3 regions of the Arthrobacter sp. 2762 genome follow, and region 3 is predicted to be linked to each of the others. Evidence: predicted binding sites of a transcription regulator. Region 3 holds the regulator's gene; each other region holds the start of a gene.
The links. The regulator Rex, encoded in region 3, represses fermentation and respiration genes when NADH is low (regulators of the CRP and FNR family bind a similar motif). The targets are predictions, from matches to a motif close to CTTGTGAANNNNTTCACAAG.
Positions count from the first base shown of each region.

Region 1: a site for Rex is predicted at 2,981-3,000, ahead of ABIE18_RS06680 (glyceraldehyde-3-phosphate dehydrogenase). Genes of this name have one in related genera too.
Region 2: a site for Rex is predicted at 3,141-3,160, ahead of ABIE18_RS01100 (queuosine precursor transporter). Genes of this name have one in related genera too.

Region 1 is NZ_JBEPSI010000003.1:15,067-21,578, reverse strand. Features, by position in the region: gene ABIE18_RS06695 (acyltransferase domain-containing protein) at 1-85, shown strand, start outside; gene ABIE18_RS06690 (HNH endonuclease family protein) at 70-870, opposite strand; gene ABIE18_RS06685 (hypothetical protein) at 993-1,202, opposite strand; gene ABIE18_RS06680 (glyceraldehyde-3-phosphate dehydrogenase) at 1,274-2,761, opposite strand; RNA gene rnpB (RNase P RNA component class A) at 3,043-3,434, opposite strand; gene ABIE18_RS06670 (YaaA family protein) at 3,492-4,256, shown strand; gene ABIE18_RS06665 (zinc ribbon domain-containing protein) at 4,258-4,995, opposite strand; gene ABIE18_RS06660 (Nif3-like dinuclear metal center hexameric protein) at 5,086-5,997, opposite strand; gene msrA (peptide-methionine (S)-S-oxide reductase MsrA) at 6,121-6,512, shown strand, end outside.
Region 2 is NZ_JBEPSI010000001.1:221,361-227,872, reverse strand. Features, by position in the region: gene ABIE18_RS01125 (MFS transporter) at 1-26, opposite strand, end outside; gene ABIE18_RS01120 (methyltransferase family protein) at 420-1,034, shown strand; gene ABIE18_RS01115 (hypothetical protein) at 1,115-1,528, opposite strand; gene ABIE18_RS01110 (TIGR01777 family oxidoreductase) at 1,528-2,427, opposite strand; gene ABIE18_RS01105 (TetR/AcrR family transcriptional regulator) at 2,424-3,086, opposite strand; gene ABIE18_RS01100 (queuosine precursor transporter) at 3,409-4,119, shown strand; gene tgt (tRNA guanosine(34) transglycosylase Tgt) at 4,212-5,528, opposite strand; gene ABIE18_RS01090 (SRPBCC family protein) at 5,576-6,286, opposite strand; gene ABIE18_RS01085 (DUF6707 family protein) at 6,378-6,512, opposite strand, start outside.
Region 3 is NZ_JBEPSI010000009.1:105,857-112,368, forward strand. Features, by position in the region: gene ABIE18_RS16815 (3-deoxy-7-phosphoheptulonate synthase) at 1-201, shown strand, start outside; gene ABIE18_RS16820 (helix-turn-helix domain-containing protein) at 354-566, shown strand; gene ABIE18_RS16825 (30S ribosomal protein bS22) at 738-836, shown strand; gene ABIE18_RS16830 (DUF559 domain-containing protein) at 961-1,926, opposite strand; gene ABIE18_RS16835 (HAD family hydrolase) at 2,046-2,861, opposite strand; gene ABIE18_RS16840 (glutaredoxin family protein) at 3,026-3,280, shown strand; gene ABIE18_RS16845 (redox-sensing transcriptional repressor Rex) at 3,364-4,071, shown strand; gene ABIE18_RS16850 (hypothetical protein) at 4,120-5,016, opposite strand; gene ABIE18_RS16855 (hypothetical protein) at 5,282-5,983, opposite strand; gene ABIE18_RS16860 (YceI family protein) at 6,178-6,512, opposite strand, start outside.

The DNA of each region.
Region 1 (6,512 bases), on a different contig from region 3:
GGAAACTTCGCTCCAGCGCATAGTCCTTGAGAGAATCGACGACGGCGGTACCTGGCAACTGGGACACGGTCACCTGGCGCTGTAAATGGTCTGCTGATCCGGGCAAGAAGAGAGGACGCGCATCATGGCGTCCTTCTCCGCCTGCGTAACCCAGAGCTTGTAGGCTGCCTTGACGGAGATCTGCCGTGCTACGTAATGACACCGGAAGTTCTTGTTCGGCGGGAGCCAGGTGGCGGCGTCGCCTGCGCCCTTCTTCACATTCTCGGGCCCATCAGCCGCAATCAGGTTCAACGGATCATTTGCCAGCCTTTGGCGTTGCTGCACCGTTAATTGCTTGGCACCCTTCTGCCATGCGTCGGCCAGGGCGACAATGTGGTCAATCTGAACATCAGCGCTGGTGTCCTGGCCCCGGCGGAAGGTCACGTGGACGCCCGTGTAGGGTTCCTGAAACTCTCCAGTGGCAACCTTGCATGAGGAACCGCTGGTGAACTCCACGGACGACAGGTCCCTGCGCAGGATGTCGTTCCTGGTATCGCACCCGTTTCGATCGGCATCCAGCCACGCCTGGCCGAATGCGGTTCGCTCATAGTCTTCCTGGGATGCCCGTCCCTTAACTTCCAGCTGTGCCAGTGCCGCGCTTGCCTTCTCCGCGGGAACGGCCTCGATGCCGGTAATGGGTTTCATCCAAGCCGGATTAAATACCGGCGCATCACTGGGACCGGCGACCCATGGCTCGGCCGCATTGAACTGGCCCGTGGTGAAGAACCAAGACAGTCCTGCCACCAGGGTTGCGGCCACTAATCCTAGAATGGCCCAGGCTTGGCGGGATCGTCTGCGCGCGCGTTTGTAGGCAGACCAGGTGATACTCAAGGGGCTCCGTCCAGTTGGGGTGGGTGGTGTCCTTCGAGCGTAGGACACGGCACCGACAGCCAGAGCCGATATCCACAGTGTGTAGGAGAAGTCACACTGCAGTGATGGGGAACTTCCCCGGGTTACTGCTCACGCATAACGCGTTGGAGGTCTTCAGCAGCCACCTCCAACAGCGTACGCAATTGCTGGACGCGTTCGTCGCTGACGTCCCCCGCGGCGTTTGCTGCCACGGCCTGGTCCAGCAGTTTCTGTGCCTGCTTGTGGTTGGCCCGTGCTACATCCAGCGCGTGTTCCAGCGTTGTCTCGTGTTCCAAAGTCGATTCATTTTCCATGAACCCATTTTGGTCAGGTTTCCCGGCTGATACCAGTAACACAGCCGGGAAACCCGCGAATACTTCCCGGTTTAGGCGTTGGCTGCCTCAAGGACTGCAATAGGCGCCACGATGTCGCGGGCAGGGAAGGACGGCGGGTTGACGCCGGCCATTTCCTCCATGACACGGACCACCTGGCAGGAGTAGCCGAATTCGTTGTCGTACCAAACGTAGAGCACGAGGTTCTTGTCGTTGGAAATAGTGGCCAGACCGTCAACGATGCCTGCGCGGCGGGAACCAACGAAGTCGCTGGAGACAACGTCCGGCGAGTCGATGTAGTCGATCTGCTTCCGCAACGGCGAGTGCAGCGACATTTCGCGGAGGTAGTCGTTGACCTCATCGCGTGTGGTGCCGTTGGCAAGGTTGAGGTTCAGGATCGCCATGGACACATCCGGGGTAGGTACGCGGATCGCATTACCGGTGAGCTTGCCCTGAAGTTCCGGAAGCGCCTTGGCAACAGCCTTGGCTGCACCTGTCTCCGTGATAACCATGTTCAGCGCTGCCGAACGGCCGCGGCGGTCTCCCTTGTGGAAGTTGTCGATCAGGTTTTGGTCGTTCGTGAACGAGTGCACCGTTTCAACATGGCCGTGGATGATACCGAATTTATCGTTGATGGCCTTCAGTACCGGAGTAATGGCGTTGGTTGTGCACGACGCAGCCGTGACGATCTTGTCGTCATCGGAGATGTCGGACTGGTTGATTCCGTGGACGATGTTCTTCAGATCGCCCTTGCCCGGAGCCGTCAGCAGGACGCGCGAAACACCCTTGCTTTGCAGGTGCTGGGACAGGCCCTCCGCATCGCGCCAACGTCCGGTGTTGTCCACTACCAGGGCGTCCTTGATGCCATAGGCGGTGTAGTCCACGGTTGCGGGGTTGTCGGAGTAAATGACCTGGACCTGAACGCCGTTGGCGGTGATGGTGTTGGCTTCTTCGTCCACGCGGATGGTTCCTTCAAAGGAACCGTGTACGGAGTCGCGGCGCAGGAGGCTGGCACGCTTGACGAGGTCGTTCTCGGCGCCCTTGCGGACAACGATGGCACGCAGCCGCAGGCCATGCCCGCCACCGGCCTTTTCAATCAGGATGCGGGCCAGGAGGCGGCCGATGCGGCCAAAGCCGTACAGCACGACGTCGGTGCTGGTGCGGTCATCAGCGCCACGCTTTCCGACGATTTCGGCGAGCTCTGCCCGCAGGAACTCATCCAAGGAGGTGCCGTTGCCCTCGACGCGGAACTTCTCCGTGAGACGGGCAATGTCGATTGCGGCCGCACCGAGTTCCAGCTCAGCAAGAGCGTTCAACAGGGGTGCGGTTTCTTCGAGCAGCAGCTCGGTGTTGCTCATCCGGCGCGCAAAGCGGTGGGCCTTCAGGATGTTCATGGTCGACTTGTTGATCAGGCTCCGGCCGTGGATGCTCGTGACCACGTTGTTTTCCCGGTACAACCGGCCGATCACCGGAATCATGGCCTCGGCGAGAGCCTCCCGGCCCATCCACTTATCAAGACAAGAATCTGACGTCTGGCTCACAGAACTACCTTCCTTGGGTCAACCACATACGTCCTCGTATGCAGATGGCGGCCGCCCGGAGTAATCCTGCGGCACGGGCACTGGCCGGGCTTCGGTCCACCCACAGCGCCTTGAACGATTGCAAAGAAAAGACCGCCGGCTGCGAACGCAGTCCCGGCGGCAGAACATCTACGTTCATAACAAGTCTAAGGCGGAAGGGCGCCCTCTTGGGTGCCGGAGGGCGTGAAATCACTCACATGGCAGTCACAATGGACGTATGCCCGGGACCTCAGTGGCAAATGTGGATGGGTTGACCGATACGCCGGGTTCTGTCATCCCTTGCCGTTGCCGGCAAAGGAGTGGCGGCCATCCATCTACGAACGCCGTTGCCGACGCCCTCCAGCAGCCTACCCGGACACTCGGGCGAGCAGCCCTCAAACGTGTCCTGTCTGGCCTTGCTCCGGGTGGGGTTTACCTAGCCTCCCCGGTCACCCAGGGAGCTGGTGGTCTCTTACACCACCGTTTCACCCTTACCTGCCGCGTGCTGATGCAAGCACCACCACGCGCAGGCGGTCTGTTTTCTGTGGCACTGGCCTGCGGGTTACCCCGAGTGGGCGTTACCCACCACCCTGCTCTGCGGAGCCCGGACGTTCCTCGAGCCACTTCCGTGACGCGCGACCGCCTGGTCAACCCATCCGCCGTCCAGTCTACCGGCGTCGAGGGTTGCCTCGGTCCCCGGTAATATCGTCTGGTGCTGATTCTGCTGCCGCCTTCCGAAGGCAAGACCCCCGCCGTCAAAGGTCCCGCCGTCGAATGGGAGTCACTCAGCTTTCCGGAGCTCAACCCGTACCGCGCCAAGGTCCTGGAATCGCTGGGCACCGTCAGTGCGCACGAGGACGCACTGGCATTGCTTGGCGTAGGCCCCTCGCTGAAGGACGACGTCGAACGTAATACCCGGCTGCACGCAGAACCGGCGGCGCCGGCCCACCAGGTGTACTCCGGAGTCCTGTATGACGCGCTCGGCTTCAATTCCATGACGCCGGCCCAACGACGCAAGGCAACCGAATCGATTTTGGTGGTTTCGGCACTGTGGGGTGCCATAGGTTTTGGTGACCATGTGCCGGCTTACCGGCTGTCCATGGGAACGGCACTGCCCGACGTCGGACGCCTCGCCTCCTTCTGGAAGCCGAACCTGAATGCGGCCCTCGCGAAACGGGCTGAAGGAGAATTGCTGGTTGATTGCCGTTCCAGCACGTACGCAGCTGCGTGGGCACCACCAGCAGCGCAGACCGTCACAGTGAACGTTTTCAACGAGGCAAACGGCAAGCGCACGGTGGTCAGCCACTTCGCCAAACACACCCGGGGTGAGTTTGCCAGGCATCTGCTGACCAGGCGCGGGAAGGCGCCCGCATCACCTGATCAACTGCTAAAAGCGGCCAAAGAGATCTGGCGGGCGGAACTCGTCCCCGGCACGGCCCGCAAGCCACACGCCCTTAACATCATTCTGGGCAGCTAGGTCAGTTCCACTCGGCCGAACGGACCAGGATGCATCCTGAATCAGGGCAAAAAACGATGTCGTCGTCAGCGGCGGCCTTGACTTCAGCGAGGTCGCCGGGGCTGAGCATCATGCCCGAACCTTCCGATTTACCGTGGAAGAGCCTGGCGGCGCCGACACCGCGCCTGGCAATCGTCTTCTCATAGACTGCAAGCATTCCGGCGTCGAGGGCCTCCGCGAAAGCGGCACGTTGTCCGCGGACCACGGTTTCCTCGGCCGCGATCTCAGCAATTGCCTCATCCAATTCGGCGCGGATGCTGGCAAATGAACCCTGGATGTCATCCACGATGGCCTGTTGTGCGGCCTGGCGTTCCCGCAGGGTGTCCAAACGCTCCAGGATTTCAAGCTCAACGTCCTCCAGGTCGGAGCGCCGCTTGTTAAGGGATGCAATGTCACTCTGAAGCGCCACCAGGTCCTTGGAGAGACCGGTTCCGCTGTTGAGCCTGGCCTCATCACGTTCGATGCGGGAGGCGACCTGCTCCACGTCCGCTTCGGAACGACGCAGTTCAGCTTCGGCGTCGTGCACCGCCATCTTGGCAGCGCCAAGTTCACCGTTGGCTACATTCAGTGCATCCTGCAGGTCAGCTATCCGCGGATCCGTTTCCAGCACCTTCCGGCGGCCGGCCAACGATTTGAGCTTGGCATCCAGTCCCTGCAGTTCAAGCAATTTCAGTTGTTCTGCCGGTGCTGCTTTCGCCACGCTTACCTCCGCTTGTGTCGCTTCCGGGCCTGGGGATCAGTTCCGGATGGACGGCCCGTGTTTATTGGGATCGTCCGTATCTTCTAGACTCTAGTCCCCGCCGGGAGTGAGTATGAAGTCCCAGGGATCGCTGTTGGTGCTGCTCACGCGGATCTCGACGTCGTAGCCCTGATCAGCCAGTACATTGCCGAGCGCTTCCGCGGCTACGGGCAGCCACAGCCATTCACTGGCAAAGTGCGAGACGTCAATGAGGTACGGACGGCCGTTGACGGCACCTTCCCGCGCCTCCGACGCCGGATGGTGCCGCATGTCTGCTGTCACATACACATCTGCGTTGCTGGCCCTGACGGCGTCGAACAAGCTGTCCCCAGCGCCACCACAGACGGCGACGCGCCGTAGCAGACCGTCCTTGTCGCCGGCCACGCGGACCCCTCCGGCCACCGCGGGGAGCATCCCGAAGACGCGGGCAGCGAAATCACCCAGGGTCATGAGCTCAGGAAGATCACCAACCCGGCCGATGCCTTCCTCGGGCAAGCCATTGGCGGCAGGGGTAAGTGGAGCAACATTTTCCAGGCCAAAGGCGTCCGCCAACACGTCCGATACGCCCCCGACGGCGGAGTCACCGTTGGTGTGGACGGTCAGGAGTCCGGTGCCCGCTTCGATAAGCCGGTGCACGGCCAAGCCCTTCGCAGAGGTGGCCGCGACGGAGTTCACCCCTTTGAGCAATAACGGATGATGCGTAATCAGGAGCCCGGCACCCCACTCAATGGCCTCGTCGATGACGGCCAGGGTGGGATCCACAGCAAACAGGATTCTGGTGATGGGCGTGGTGGGGCGCCCCACCACGAGGCCTACCTCATCCCAATCCTCAGCCAAGGACTCCGGCCAGAGTTCCTCAACAGCAAGCAACACCTGGCCAAGGGTCGGGTCCCCGCTTGCTTCCACTGTCCCGGCGTCGTCGCTGGAATCCGCATCAGAAATGGCGGTGTCTACTGCTTCCATACTCTTATTCTTACCTACTGGACCCGATGGGGCAGTCTTGGTGGCTGCCGTACCTGCCCAGGGCGTTATTCTCCCGTAAGGTATTGGGGGAATCATCAGGCCCTCCAATCCATTGAAGAGATCATGAAAACTTTTGTACTTGGTGGTGGATGCTTCTGGTGCCTTGATGCCGTGTACCAGAAAACCCGCGGTGTCAGTTCCGTGGTCTCCGGCTATACGGGAGGCCATGTCCGCAACCCTGACTATTACGACGTCTGCTCAGGAACGACGGGTCATGCGGAGGTGGTTGCGGTGACATTCGACGAAACCGTGGTGCCGGAGGAAGTCATTCTTGACATGTTCTTCGCGTTGCACGACCCCACCACGTTGAACAGGCAGGGCTACGACACAGGCACTCAATACCGTTCGTCAATGTTCTACACCACGACGGAGGAAAAGGTCCTCTTCGAAGAAGCCATCGAGCGCGCGCAAGCACTCTGGGCCGATCCGATTGTGACGGAAGTGAGCCGGCTACC
Region 2 (6,512 bases), on a different contig from region 3:
AGGGGCGCAACTTGTTGGGTGCTCATCAATGAACCTTCCTGGACGGCGCCTGCGATGGCAGCCGTGTCTTGCATGAGTTCGTTCTGTCCATGAAGCTCTTGCTCATGGCGTCCTTGCGCATGGCTCTTCGTCGACTAAGAAAGGTCCTCCGTGGGTGAAGAGGACATAATCCAAACTATTGGTGATGCACGGCACAGCCAACGTCGGAGGCCATTTCCTAACACTTCCTTAGGTTTCAGGCGCTGAACGCCCTGAACGCCCTGACGCACGACGGCGGGGTGCGGCATTGTTTTGATCCCACCGTTGCGCTGTGGTCCCCCCGGATGCTCTCTCACATCCTTTGGCCTTTCGGCGGATGCTCTATCAGGTCCTGATCGGTTTCGGCGGATGCTCTATCAGGTCCTGTTCGGTTTCGGCGGATGCTCTGTCACATGCTGACCGCATTCGGCGGATTCTTTGTCACGTCCTGTTTCCTTGCTGCGGACAAGAGCGGATCGCGGGGTTACTGTTCAGACATGGCGACTTTTTCTCAGCCATCCCCGGGCCCTCGGCTGACGTTGAGGAGGTTATTCGGCAACCTGCCCCTTCCTCCGGGCCAAGTGACCGGAGTGACCATGATGGTCCTTCTCGGAAGGGCCAGCCCCTGGCCGTTGCCGGGGTCCCACGCGCTTCACAGGATGGTGGGTTCCGGTCTGCTGGCGATTGGCGGTGGGCTGAATGCCTGGGCCTTGGCTGAACGAGACCGCCGCTCGACGGGCACTTTCGATTTGGAGAGGCCTGGGGAGCTCGTAACAAGCGGCCCTTATGCATTGACCCGCCATCCTATGTACGTGGGGTGGTGGCTCATCCATTTGGGCGTGGGGACGCTCGCCGGTTCATCGTGGGTGCTCGTGACATTGCCGATCGGAATGCTTGTGGATCACAGGGGTGTACTGCGCGAAGAGGCTGCGCTGTTGGAGGCCTTTGGGCGACCCTATGCGGAATACGCGAAAAGGGTTCGCCGCTACCTAGGCACAAGATCACGGCGCCGATGATCCCTCGCGCGCTGCGGGATGTGAGAGAACGTTGCCCGGAAGGCGTCGGGATGTGAGAGAACGTTCTGGGGAGGCGGTAATTATGTGAGAGAAGGTGCGTCGTTGATGCGGACGATTTTCCAAATGGAGAGGCGCGCGATTCCGGCTGCGACGGCAATGCTCAACGGAAAGGCCCATGCTGTGGGACTCCAAAAACCTCCGAAGGGGACACACATTAGTGCCGCGGTCGTGAAGAATGCTGCGACGTGAATCCATTGGTTTCGGATGCGTCGCAGCGCCAAGCCCAAGAGTGAGCCCACCGCGGCACCGATTGCCCAAGCTGGTGGGGCGCTGAAGACGAACAAAACGACGCCCCATGTTGGGTTTGATAGGGCAAAGAGGATGCCGAACACCAGGTGTGAGATCAAGATGCCTATCACCAAGGCCTTCCAGCCCAAAACCACTCGATCCTTTGGCCCGTAGGTCCAGACCCCCGAAGGGGCGGTCAGACTCATCACTTGCCCCTTGCGATCGCGTTGAGTGCACCGGCAAGAGCTGGATACGTGAAGTTGAAACCGGCATCGACCAACTTCCGGGGTTCGACCCACCGGCTCTTCAACACCAGTTCCGTCTGTGTCCGGATGAGGAGCGCTCCTGCTTCGAGCAGCCAAGCTGGCGTCGGGATGCCAAACGGGACACCCATACTTTGCCGAACCAGCGACATCAGTTCGCGGTTATCCACGGCATACGGCGTTGCTGCGTTTACTGGACCCGTGAGTGCAGGCTGCCCGTGGACAAACACCACTGCGCGGAACAGATCCTCCACATGGATCCAGCTGAACTTCTGCGTGCCCGGCCCCATCTGCCCACCCAAACCAAGCCGGGCCAGATTCCGCAGGGGAGTCATCACGCCGCCGCCCGGACCGAGGACGATCGCAATGCGAAGCGGAACCTTTCGAGTGTCCGGAACATTGGCAGCAGCCAACTCGTCCTCCCACGCACGGGCCACGTCTACAGAGAACCCGCTGCCCAGCACGCCCGATCCTTCAGATTGTGAACGGTCCTCCGCGTGTCGATAGATGGTGCCAGTGCTGGCGTTGATCCATGTCCCAGGCGGATCGGCGCATCGAGCAACGGCACGGCCCAGGACACGAGTTGTCAAAACCCGGGAGTCCACGATCTCCTGGCGGTTCCGGTCGTTGTAGCGGCAATTCACAGATCGTCCGGCGAGGTTCACCAGCAGTTCGGCGCCGTTCAGCACCTTGGCGATGGCGCCGTCGTCGTTCCATGGAGCATCAGTTGAAGCATCCCGCCCGACCGTCCGAACCTGCCAACCTTCATTAACAAAGCGATGCTTGAAGTAACTGCCAAGGAAGCCGGTAGCGCCCGCAAGGACCACTGTGTGCGGCATCACGAGCCTTCCTTCACGCTGCGGACGAGTCCCAGAACGTCGTCAAATACCTTGCTGACGCCGGGAATCTTCGCGAGCGACAACCCCCGCGCTACCAGGGGCGCGGCGCCGTCGATCAGTTTCCGCGTGCGCCGTTGGCCCTCGGATTTGTCGTAAACCCAGAAAAGCGCGACACCCATATAGGCAAGCCACAGCAGCTCCGGTAGATCTTCGCGCAGTTTTTTGGCGACGGCGGGGGAGGAACCGTCGACGGCGGACCGGAAGATCGCCAGCGAAGCCTCGCGGGCGGCGTTGGACGCCTCGCCGAATGGGTTGACTGGCGACGTCGGCCGGATTGCAGTCGCGATGAAATCTGAGCCGAACTGGTGATAGGGCGCCATGACGTCGACGCCGGTGTGCAGCACGGCTTTCAGCCGACCGGCGAGATCGTGGACGTCGTTGAGGACCTGTGCCGCAACCTCCGCATGCTCGTTCTGGACTTGGATGTACAGCTCCTGGACGAGTTCATCCTTGGAGGCGAAGTAGTAGTAGGCATTGCCGACGGAAACTTCTGCCTCCTGTGCGATGGCACGCATGGTGGTCTTCTCGAAGCCGATTTCGCGGAACATTTTCAGTGCGACGTCGGCTACAAGCTGCCGGGTCTGTTCGCTTTTTGCTGCCATGGCGCTACTCCTTGAACCAAGTTTTGAACGCGTTCAATATTGAGTATACCCCCGAATTTGAACGCGTTCAGAAATGATCGCCGAAGAGTTGGCTGGATGTGATAGATCATCCGCCGAAACCCCGTTGGATGTGAGAGTTCGTCCGCCGAAACCCCAACGGATGTGAGAGAAGATCCGCGGAAACGGGTCAGGATGTGAGAGAGCGTTGGTGGGTGGGACAATAAAGCTGGTGTTGGGCCGAGCCCCCACCAACCACAGTGCTAATACAGCAGGGTGCCTGAACCAACAGCGCCCGTGCGAACCACTACGAAATGGATGACCCATGCCCTCGCCTTCCGGCTCCAGCACCTTGAGCAAGCCTGCACCCCGCTTCGCCTCGATCGGATCCCCGTACTTTGGCATCATGCTCGCCATCATGGCCGTGGTGCTGATCCTGTCCAATATCGGCGCATCCAAGGGCGTCGTGCTTGGTCCGATCATCACCGATGGCGGATTCTTCCTGTTCCCGCTCGCCTACATTCTGGGCGACGTCATGAGTGAGGTTTACGGCTTCAAGGTGGCGCGCAAGGCCATCATTACCTCGTTCGCTCTCTCAGTCTTCGCTTCGCTCTGCTACTGGGTGATCATCGTGCTGCCGGGTTTCACGGATGAGTATGGAACCGCCAAGCAGGCAGCTATCGAAGGCGCGCTCGGTCCCGTCCCGCAGATCGTGCTCGCTTCACTCTTGGCCTTCCTCGCCGGTCAGACCATCAACTCCTGGATCCTGGTGAAAATGAAGGAGCGCACGGGCGAGAAGACCTTGTGGGCACGGCTCATGGGTTCATCCGTTGTGGGCGAATTCGTGGACACCCTGATCTTCTGCAGCATCGCGGCCTCGGTCATTGGCATCACCGACTTCGGCATGTTCGCCAACTATGTCCTGGTGGGCTTTGTCTACAAGACAGCCGTGGAGTTCCTGTTCGTGCCGATCACAGTGCTGGTGGTTGGCTACATCAAGAAGCGCGAGCCGAGCTACGGGCCGGTCGCGGCCTAAGTTTGCCGAGATCGCCGGAGCCGTGCCAGTTCGTTGGAAGTTCCCAGACGTCCACGCACGTTTCCGGCGATCTCGATGCGATACAGCCCAAGCTACGAGTAGTACCGGCCCAGCGTCTCTGCCTTGAACTCGAAGAAATCCCCGGACTCGATGGCCAACCGTGCATCGTCCACCATTTTCACCACGAAGCGCTCGTTGTGGATGGAGATCAGCGTTGCCGAGAGCATTTCCTTGGCCTTGTACAGGTGGTGGATGTACGCGCGCGAATAGTTTCCGCAGGTGTAGCAGTCGCAGCCATCCTGCAGGGGTCCGAAATCGGCCTTATAGCGGGCACCGGACAGGTTGAACCGACCGGAGGGCGTATAGAACGCGGAGTTCCGTGCCACGCGGGTAGGGGAGACGCAGTCGAACGTGTCGGCCCCGTTCTCGATTGCCGTGAAGATGTCGTCCGGCTCGGAAATGCCCAGCAGGTGCCGCGGCTTGTTCTCAGGAAGTTCCTCATTGCACCACCGCACGATGGTGCCCAGGTTCTCCTTTTCCAAGGCACCGCCAATCCCGTACCCGTCAAACGGCATGGCACCGAGATCCCTGCAGGCCTTTCGGCGCAGATCCTCGTACTGCGCGCCCTGGATCACCCCGAACAGTGCCTGGTACGGCTTCCCCACCCGAGCGGAAGTCAAACGAGCGTGCTCTTCCAAGCACCTCAAAGCCCAGAGCCGGGTCCGCTCCAGCGATTCCTCTTGGTAGGCCCGGGAGTTCTGCAACGTGGTCAGCTCGTCGAACGCGAACATGATGTCAGCGCCGATCTGATGCTGGACCTGCATGGAGATCTCGGGGGAGAAGCGGCGCCGGTCCCCGTTGAGGTGAGACTTGAACCACACGCCGTCGTCATCAATGTGCGCCAGCCGTTCCTTGCCGGGCGCCACCGCGTCATCGGGGCCGGAGGTGTCCACATTCTTCATGTCAATGACCTTCTTGAACCCCGAGCCCAGGCTCATCACCTGGAATCCGCCGGAATCCGTAAACGTCGGTCCGGACCAATTCATGAACGCGCCCAGCCCGCCAGCGGCGTCGAGGATCTCAGGGCCCGGCTGCAGGTACAGGTGGTAGGCGTTGGCAAGCACTGCCTGCGCGCCGAGCCCGGCAATCGACTCCGGCAGCACGGCCTTGACTGTTGCTTTGGTCCCGACGGCGATGAACGCGGGCGTCTGGATGGTTCCGTGCGGCGTGGTGATGGTTCCGGTCCGGCCCAGGAAAGTGCCGCCGTTGGCTTCGATCAAGGCGTCCGACGGCGAACACGTTTCAGCCAGGCGCTGGCCCACCGAAAAGGAGAACCCGGATTGCCGTGAAGAAAGACCCGGCAAGGCAGTGGACGGAGGAGACGAGGGCAGGAAAGCGGAAGCTGGCACGCTACCAAGTGTGCCAGCTTTACCCCGGGTAACCTGCGGAACCCGTCCTAGGAGCTGTAGTTCTCAGCCTTCCAGTTATCCCAGGAGGACCTGATATCCGCCAAGGTGTGAGCCCCCAAATCGTAGGTGGAGGCAATCACCATGGAACCGCCGTCGGGCCTTTTATCGGGGATCGGCAGCTGCTCTGCAACGATCAGCAGCCCATCGCCGTGCTCTGCGTAGCTGTGCACGGTGAGGCCCACCTGGTGACGGCTCTTGAACCACACGCGGCCGGAGATCTTCTCGCCGGTTCCGAGCGTAAGGGAGTAGTCATCGCCGATGGGCGGAAGATCGCCCAGCCCCAACTTCTCGATAGCCGGCCCACCACTGCCTGGAAGCGATACGAAGTGGGTTCGCCGTTGACCGTGCGGGTGTCTCTCAAGGGCGAAACGGAGTTGTTGCAGGAAGGTAAGCCAGCCCTGCGTGATGTCCTCGTCCCATTCCGCCCACTCGGAATCGTGGTCCAGCGCGGCGCGCGTGACTTTGACTTCGGTGCCGCCGGAAACAGGGTGGAGCTCGAACTCATCCCCGCCATGCACAGTCAGCTTGGTGTGATCGGGATTTTCCTCCACATCCGGGTGGAAGTAGATCTGCTTAATTTCGTCGGCGAGGTCATCGGCTTCCCATCCGTGCCATTGAGCCACCAGCGAGGGTTCACGCAGCATTGTCCAAACCTGCTGCGCGTCGGCATTAACCACAACGCTCAGATTGTTCGTCATGGCCCCGAATCTACCGCCGTTCGCGTCTCTAAAACAGGTCTTGAAGTTTAGAAGTGCCGGGACTAGGCGGACGAATCAGGACACCGCTCATTCAGGCCCGCACGGCATCCAGTTCGATGCCGATGCGCCGGCCCAGTTCCTCTTCTCCCAGTGTCTCGGATCCACCGTGTGCACCCAGGAACAGCAACGACTCAAGGCGGAGGAACCGCCATTCGCGCTCGGCTTC
Region 3 (6,512 bases):
CCGATCGCCGGCATCATGCTGGAGAGCTTCCTCGTGGGAGGGGCACAGAACCTGGATGTGGCCAAGCAGCTCGCGGGGGAGCAGGAACTCGTCTACGGTCAGAGCGTTACCGATGCCTGCATGGAATGGGACGTCACCGCTTCGGTGCTGGAACAGCTTGCTTCGTCTGCACGGAAGCGCCGGCTGGTTTCGGGGGAGTAGCTGGGGGAGTAGAGTCCCACTTCCCGGAAATGCTTTCACATTGGTCACTTCAGCCTCTAGAGTATCTAGCACATGGTTGTTTGATGGCTCAGCATCGGCACACCGTTCTACTGGGGGTGTCCTGTCCAGCTGAGAGCAAAGGAATATGGGAAATGTCCGCGGAGACTAACTTCTCGAATGCGCGTTTCATGACTGTGGCTGAAGTAGCCGACGTCCTGCGTGTTTCCAAAATGACTGTGTATCGCCTGGTCCACTCAGGGGAAATGCCTGCCGTCAGGTTTGGCCGTTCCTTCCGGGTGCCCGAAGAAGCCGTGGCCCAGTACCTCAAGGGTGCTGTGGTGGACGGACAATCGGAGACCGCCTGAGGGCGCCGGAGTCCGTCCCGCGGACCGTGGTCACGGGGTGCCCCTTTGAAGCGGTACTCTGTTAAGGAACGTTTTACGTCAATGTAAGAATCTGTCAGTTGTACTGTCTGCTGCTAGTCCGCGGATCCGTTCCAACAGACAGGACCTTCATCTAGTTTGTAAGGAACTTTCGTGGGTTCAGTTATTAAGAAGCGCCGCAAGCGTATGGCCAAGAAGAAGCACCGCAAGCTGCTTCGCAAGACTCGCCACCAGCGCCGCAATAAGAAGTAGAGATACTTCACCAAGCGTGAATGCCCGTTGCCTTCCAAGGCGGCGGGCATTTTTGCTCTCTCACATCCCGACGCTTCTGGCCGGATGTTCTCTCACATCGTGTGGGGTGCGGCCGGACGTTCTCTCACATCGTGTTCCTGGCAAACCCGGATGCAACCGATGGATCCATCCATGCAGTCCGTAGCGCCCTTTTGATCTGCCGAACGGCGTTGCCAAAGTTGTCCGCAAGGTCATCTTTTCCGAAGACAAGGACAGTCCAACCGGCTGCTCTAAACGCCTTATCCCTGCGCCGATCGCTATGCATCTGCTCCTCCTCAAGGTGATGGCCGCCGTCGTACTGGATCGCGAGGCGACGGCTCTTGAAACCCAAATCCGCTGAAGGCGAGAAGGGATCGTTCGCGCGGAGCATCACCTGGAGCTGAGGTTCCGGCAAGTTGGCATCAAGCATGGCTAAACGAAGCAAAGTCTCTGGAGCCGAGTCGGCCCCGAGGCGCATAAGGTCCAGAGCTTCCCGTGCCCGGACTACGCCTTGGCGGTTTTTGTGCCGTTCGACCATGCTCCGAAGCTCATGGGCAGTAGCGAACGGTGCGTCGCGCCCCTCAAAGTCGGGCCGTGGAATGCGAATCAACTGATCTGCCACGCACACGAGGTCATGAAGTGGGAGACGACGCGCCAAATCCAGCCATGTTCGGGCTCGAGTGCTCATCCAAATCCCTTGGACTTGCTCAATCTCTCCCTCGAAGAGCGTTTCGGTATGCCCGATGATGCCTTTGCGCCGGACCGACGGCAGACGTCGCGGTTTGCTCAAGTGCAATTCATTTGAATCCGATAGCCACGCTGGCAAGACAAAACCATGGAGCCTGGCGGCAGTTGTGTGGGAGATCCACGCTCCAGGGCTGGCTGAGGAGAGGGAACGGGCGGCTGACGAAAGGTCGAAATCCCAATCACTTGGCCGGTACAAGCCACGGCTAACGGGAAAGATGTTGCTGCTGCGCCAAATGACCGAGGGATCGATGCCGGCTGCTTTGGCCTCGTTCAGGCTGAAGGGCTCCAAGACCGGGCTTGATTGGTTGAGTAGCGAATTCTGCATACCCGCATTGTTCCTTGGAAGCCGCTAGGCGTGCAGAAGTTATCCACAGGTAGGTCAGGGTCGCAAGAGGATGTGAGAGAGGAACGGTGGAAAGGGGTTCGGATGTGAGAGAGGAACGGCTAGCGGGGGCCGCGGAACTTTGAGAATCCACGCCACAGCCCGTAGATGGCACCGCCAACGGTTGCCGCCTTCAGCCCCAGGGTTGCTGCACGGCGCCCGGATCGGAAATCGTAGACGGGCCAGTTCTTGTCGCGGGCATGCCGGCGCAGCTTGGCGTCGGGGTTGATCACCACGGGGTGACCCACCATAGTGAGCAGCGGGATGTCATTGGCGGAGTCGCTGTAAGCCCAGCAGTGGTCCAAGTCCAAGCCTTCTTGGTCAGCTATGAGTTGGACAGCGATGGCCTTGGCCGGCCCGTGCAGGATGTCACCCACAAGCTTGCCGGTATACATTCCGTCATGGACCTCGCCCACGGTTCCCAGGGCGCCCGTCAGGCCCAGCCTTGTGGAGATGACAGTGGCAACCTCAATTGGGGTTGCCGTCACCAGCCAGACCCTCCGGCCGACACGGAGGTGTTGCTCGGCGAGCGCCTTGGTTCCAGGCCAGATCCGGGACTCGATCATTTCGTCATAAACTTCTTCGCCCAGGGCTTTGATGTCCTCCACGGTGATCCCGGCGGCCAACGTCAGGGCCGAGTCCCGCACGGCATGGACGTCGTCCATGTTCTCGCCCCGCATCACAAACTTGAATTGCTTCCACGCGAAGCCAGCCGCCTGGGACAGAGTGAATGCCTTGCGTTCGTACATCTTGCGGGCCACATGAAAGAGGCTGGCGCCCTTCATCAAAGTATTGTCGACGTCGAAGAAAGCGGCTTCGCCGGTGTGCTGTGGCACCTTGGCGTCGGCGACCACAGCGGCGTTCTTCTCGTCGGGCATGCCTTGAGTCTAGTCAATCGCCGGGCCCCGGCGTTGAGGGCGCACGGTGGGGGGTGCCCTGGTGGATGTGAGAGAGGGTTGGGGGTTTGGGGGGTGGATGTGAGAGAGGGTTGGGGGTTTGGGGGGTGGATGTGAGAGAGGGTTGGGGCGGTTACCGTTGTGTCATGGCTATTCCCGACGTCGTTCTCCTCACCAAAGCTGACTGCCACCTGTGCACGGAGGCGCGTGCCGCCGTCGAGCGCGTTACCTCGGCGCTGGGCGTCCAATGGACCGAGCAGGCAATCGACGGTAACGCGGAACTGCAGGAGCGTTACGCGGAGGAAATTCCAGTGGTGCTGGTGGATGGGGTCCAGCGCGACTTTTGGAAGATCGACGAGCAGCGCCTGACCCGTACTTTGAAAAGAGTCCTTGAAGGCTGAGGATCAGGGGACTCTGTTACCCGGAAGTACCGGCTTTTGTTGAGTCCGGCCAAGGGCCATAGAGTGGAACAACAAGCGACGCAATGGAGAAAACCGTGACTGCGCTGGAACCGTCCCCGGGGGCAACAAGCGGGGACAACGAACCTGCCGCCAAGCAGATCCCGCCCGCGGCTGTGGCCCGGATGACTCTCTATTTGCGCGCGCTCAACTCGCTCCTGGCAGAAGGCGTGGAACGTGTGTCATCGGACGCGTTGGCCGAGGCTTCAGGCGTCAGCTCCTCCACGCTCCGCAAGGACCTCTCCTACGTCGGCTCGTACGGGACCCGCGGGGTGGGCTATGAAGTCCAGTATCTGAGCCGTCACATTGCCGCAGCCCTTGGCTTGACGCACGACTGGAAGGTCGCAATTGTCGGTGCCGGTAACCTCGGCAAGGCGCTGGCGCGGTACGGCGGCTTCGAGTCGCGGGGCTTCGACGTCGTGGCTATTTTCGACGCAGACCCCATGGTGATCGGCAATGAGGTGGGTTGGTTGCGGGTCAGCGATTCAGCAGAACTTGAACGTGTCCTGGAGCGCACCCACACCAACATGGTGGTGCTGGCTTTGCCCGCCACAGTGGCGCAGGCAGTCTGTGATCGCGTCATCGCTGCCGGAATCCGGAGCATCCTGAGTTTTGCTCCGGTTCTCCTACAGGTTCCGCCCCACGTGAACCTCCGCAAGGTGGACATGGCCACCGAGCTGCAGATCCTGGCGTACCACGCACAACGGGCGCAAACACCGGGTCAGGCTGTCTAGCCTTACCGGGTCCGCGCCCGCTGACGTGACTGCAAAGAGCTTGGTGGCTTAGCGGCCGTAAGGGTTCTGGTAAGGGTTGCCGAAAGGCTGCGGCTTGCGGAAGTACGGAGCCGACGCCGGCAGGTACAGCAGGACGATTGCGGCAACTCCCAGCAGGATCACCAAGAGCTGCAGGATGCCGTACGTGGCACCGAACTGGAACAGTCCGGCGAGGCCAAGGACAGAGATCGCCGCGAAGACGGTGCCCAGGATCCTGGCCCAGTTCTTGCCCTTGCGGACCGGGAATGCAACCAATGCGTAGAGGCCAAGGGACACGATGGCCCCAATGATTGCGGCAACGACAATACCGCCACGCATGCCTTCCAGGGAGCCTTCGGGGAATTCAGTGCCCTGCTGTGCAGCCTGCTGGATCATCGAGTTGATGAAGGCATCCGAACCGGTGGTGGCCAGGATCAGCGAGCTAATGGCGGACAGGATGCCCGCTGCGATGATCATCCAGAAGGAGATGTTGACCAGCTGGGGAACCGTAGTAGGCCCTGGCTGCTGGCTGGGCCAGTTGGTGTCCTGGCCGTATTGCGGAGCCTGCTGACCGTAGGGAGATGGCTGCTGGCCGTACGGCGACTGCTGACCAAACTGGGGCGACTGCTGACCATATTGGGGAGTCTGCTGGCCGTACTGCGGGGTTTGCTGGCCATACTGGGGAGCCGGGGGCTGACCATATTGGGGTGCAGCCGGGGACTGCTGACCATACTGCGGAGCGCTCGGCTGCTGACCATATTGGGGAGTCTGCTGACCATACTGCGGCGTCTGCTGGCCATACTGGGGCGTGGATGGCTGGCCCGGCTGCTCAGGCTTGTTGGCGTCGCCCTTGTTGGCATCACCGGTGTTGGCGTCGCCCGGATTGGCGTCCCCCGCGTTGGACGGCGGGTATGGAGGGTTGCTCATGGCATTCCTTTGCTTGTGTTCGACTGCTGGTACGGCTGCCGGGATCAGCAAAAAGACCCTGCCCCCAGCCTGGTTCTGCTTCCACCGTACCTCCGGGGTCCGGTGCTGCGGATGATCACACGCAGGAATTTCCTGCTTCCGATGAAATCATCACGATGGCGTACGCCTTCATGATGAAGGCCGTGGTGGTCCGATGGACCACCACGGCCTCGTGCACCTGTCAGGGCGGCTTGGATGAGAGCCCGACGGCGATACTTCAGGCGGGTTAGACGGCGCCCTTTACTGCCTTGAACCACAGCTGCGAGTTCGGCAACCACATCAGCACAACGGCCACTGCGCTGACCAGGAAACCAAACCAGTTGCCACCCAGGCCCGCACCGGGTCCGCCGGCGTTGATGGAGCCAAAGATGGCGAGCAACAGCGAAACCGCGGCGAGGACAGTGAGGGCAAGGCGTGCCCATTCCTTGCCTTCCTTCATCTTCATGGCGAGGACTATCTGGGCGGCTGCAACAGCCAGGCTGATGATCAGGAGAACCAGGAGGAGTGCGGCAACTCCCGGCATGAAAGCGAACGCTGCGATGATGGCGAAAAGCCCGATGAGGCCAAAGAGGAGGCCCAGGAGTCCCGAGATGACCCAAATGAAGTAGGACACTTTGAGCTCGGTAGGCAGGCCCATGGTCTTGAAGAGGCCCGAGAACCCACCTTGCGGAAGGACGTCATTGAAGTTGCGGGGTCCGTCGGTGGGCATTTCGAAGTGGAAACCACCTGGCTGCCCTGGTTGCACCGGCTGCGCTGGTTGTGCCGGCTGGCCCTGTTGCGGATACTGGCCAGGTTGCGACGGTGGCTGGTAGCCCTGGGGTGGTTGGTAGCCCTGCGGCGGTTGGTAACCCGCAGGAGGAACGTTGCCGGGCTGCGGAGGCTGGGCGCCGGGCTGCTGAGGCTCTGGTGCTTCATCTGGGTTACTCATGGCATCACTTTAGACCGCAGGTTGAAGGATGCATAGGAAATTCGGAGCTGCTTCGCAGCTAACTACAGGCTGTTTGCCCGAATAATCGCAGGGTGACTTCCGAGTACGCGAAACGGCGCCCCCACAGCGGAACTGTGTTGGGGCGCCGTTTGCTCGGGACTGCCTTGCAAACTCCCGTGCAAGCTGCCGTGGAGTTATGCAGCTGCCGGTGCTATGAACGCGAGTTCCAGGTTGATGACAACCTTGTCGCTGACAAGGACGCCGCCGGCCTCAAGCACGGCGTTCCAGGTCAGGCCGAAGTCCTTGCGGCTGATGGTGGTTTCGCCGGAGACGCCTGCGCGGGTGTTGCCGAAGGGATCCACTGCGACGCCGTTGAATTCGGTTTCGATGGAAACTTCCTTGGTGACTCCCTTGATGGTGAGATCGCCCACAAGATCGAAGCCGTCGCCGTTTGCCTTGACGTGGCGGGATACGAAGGTGATCTCCGGGTACTTCTCCACATCGAAGAAGTCCTCTCCCTTGACGTGGC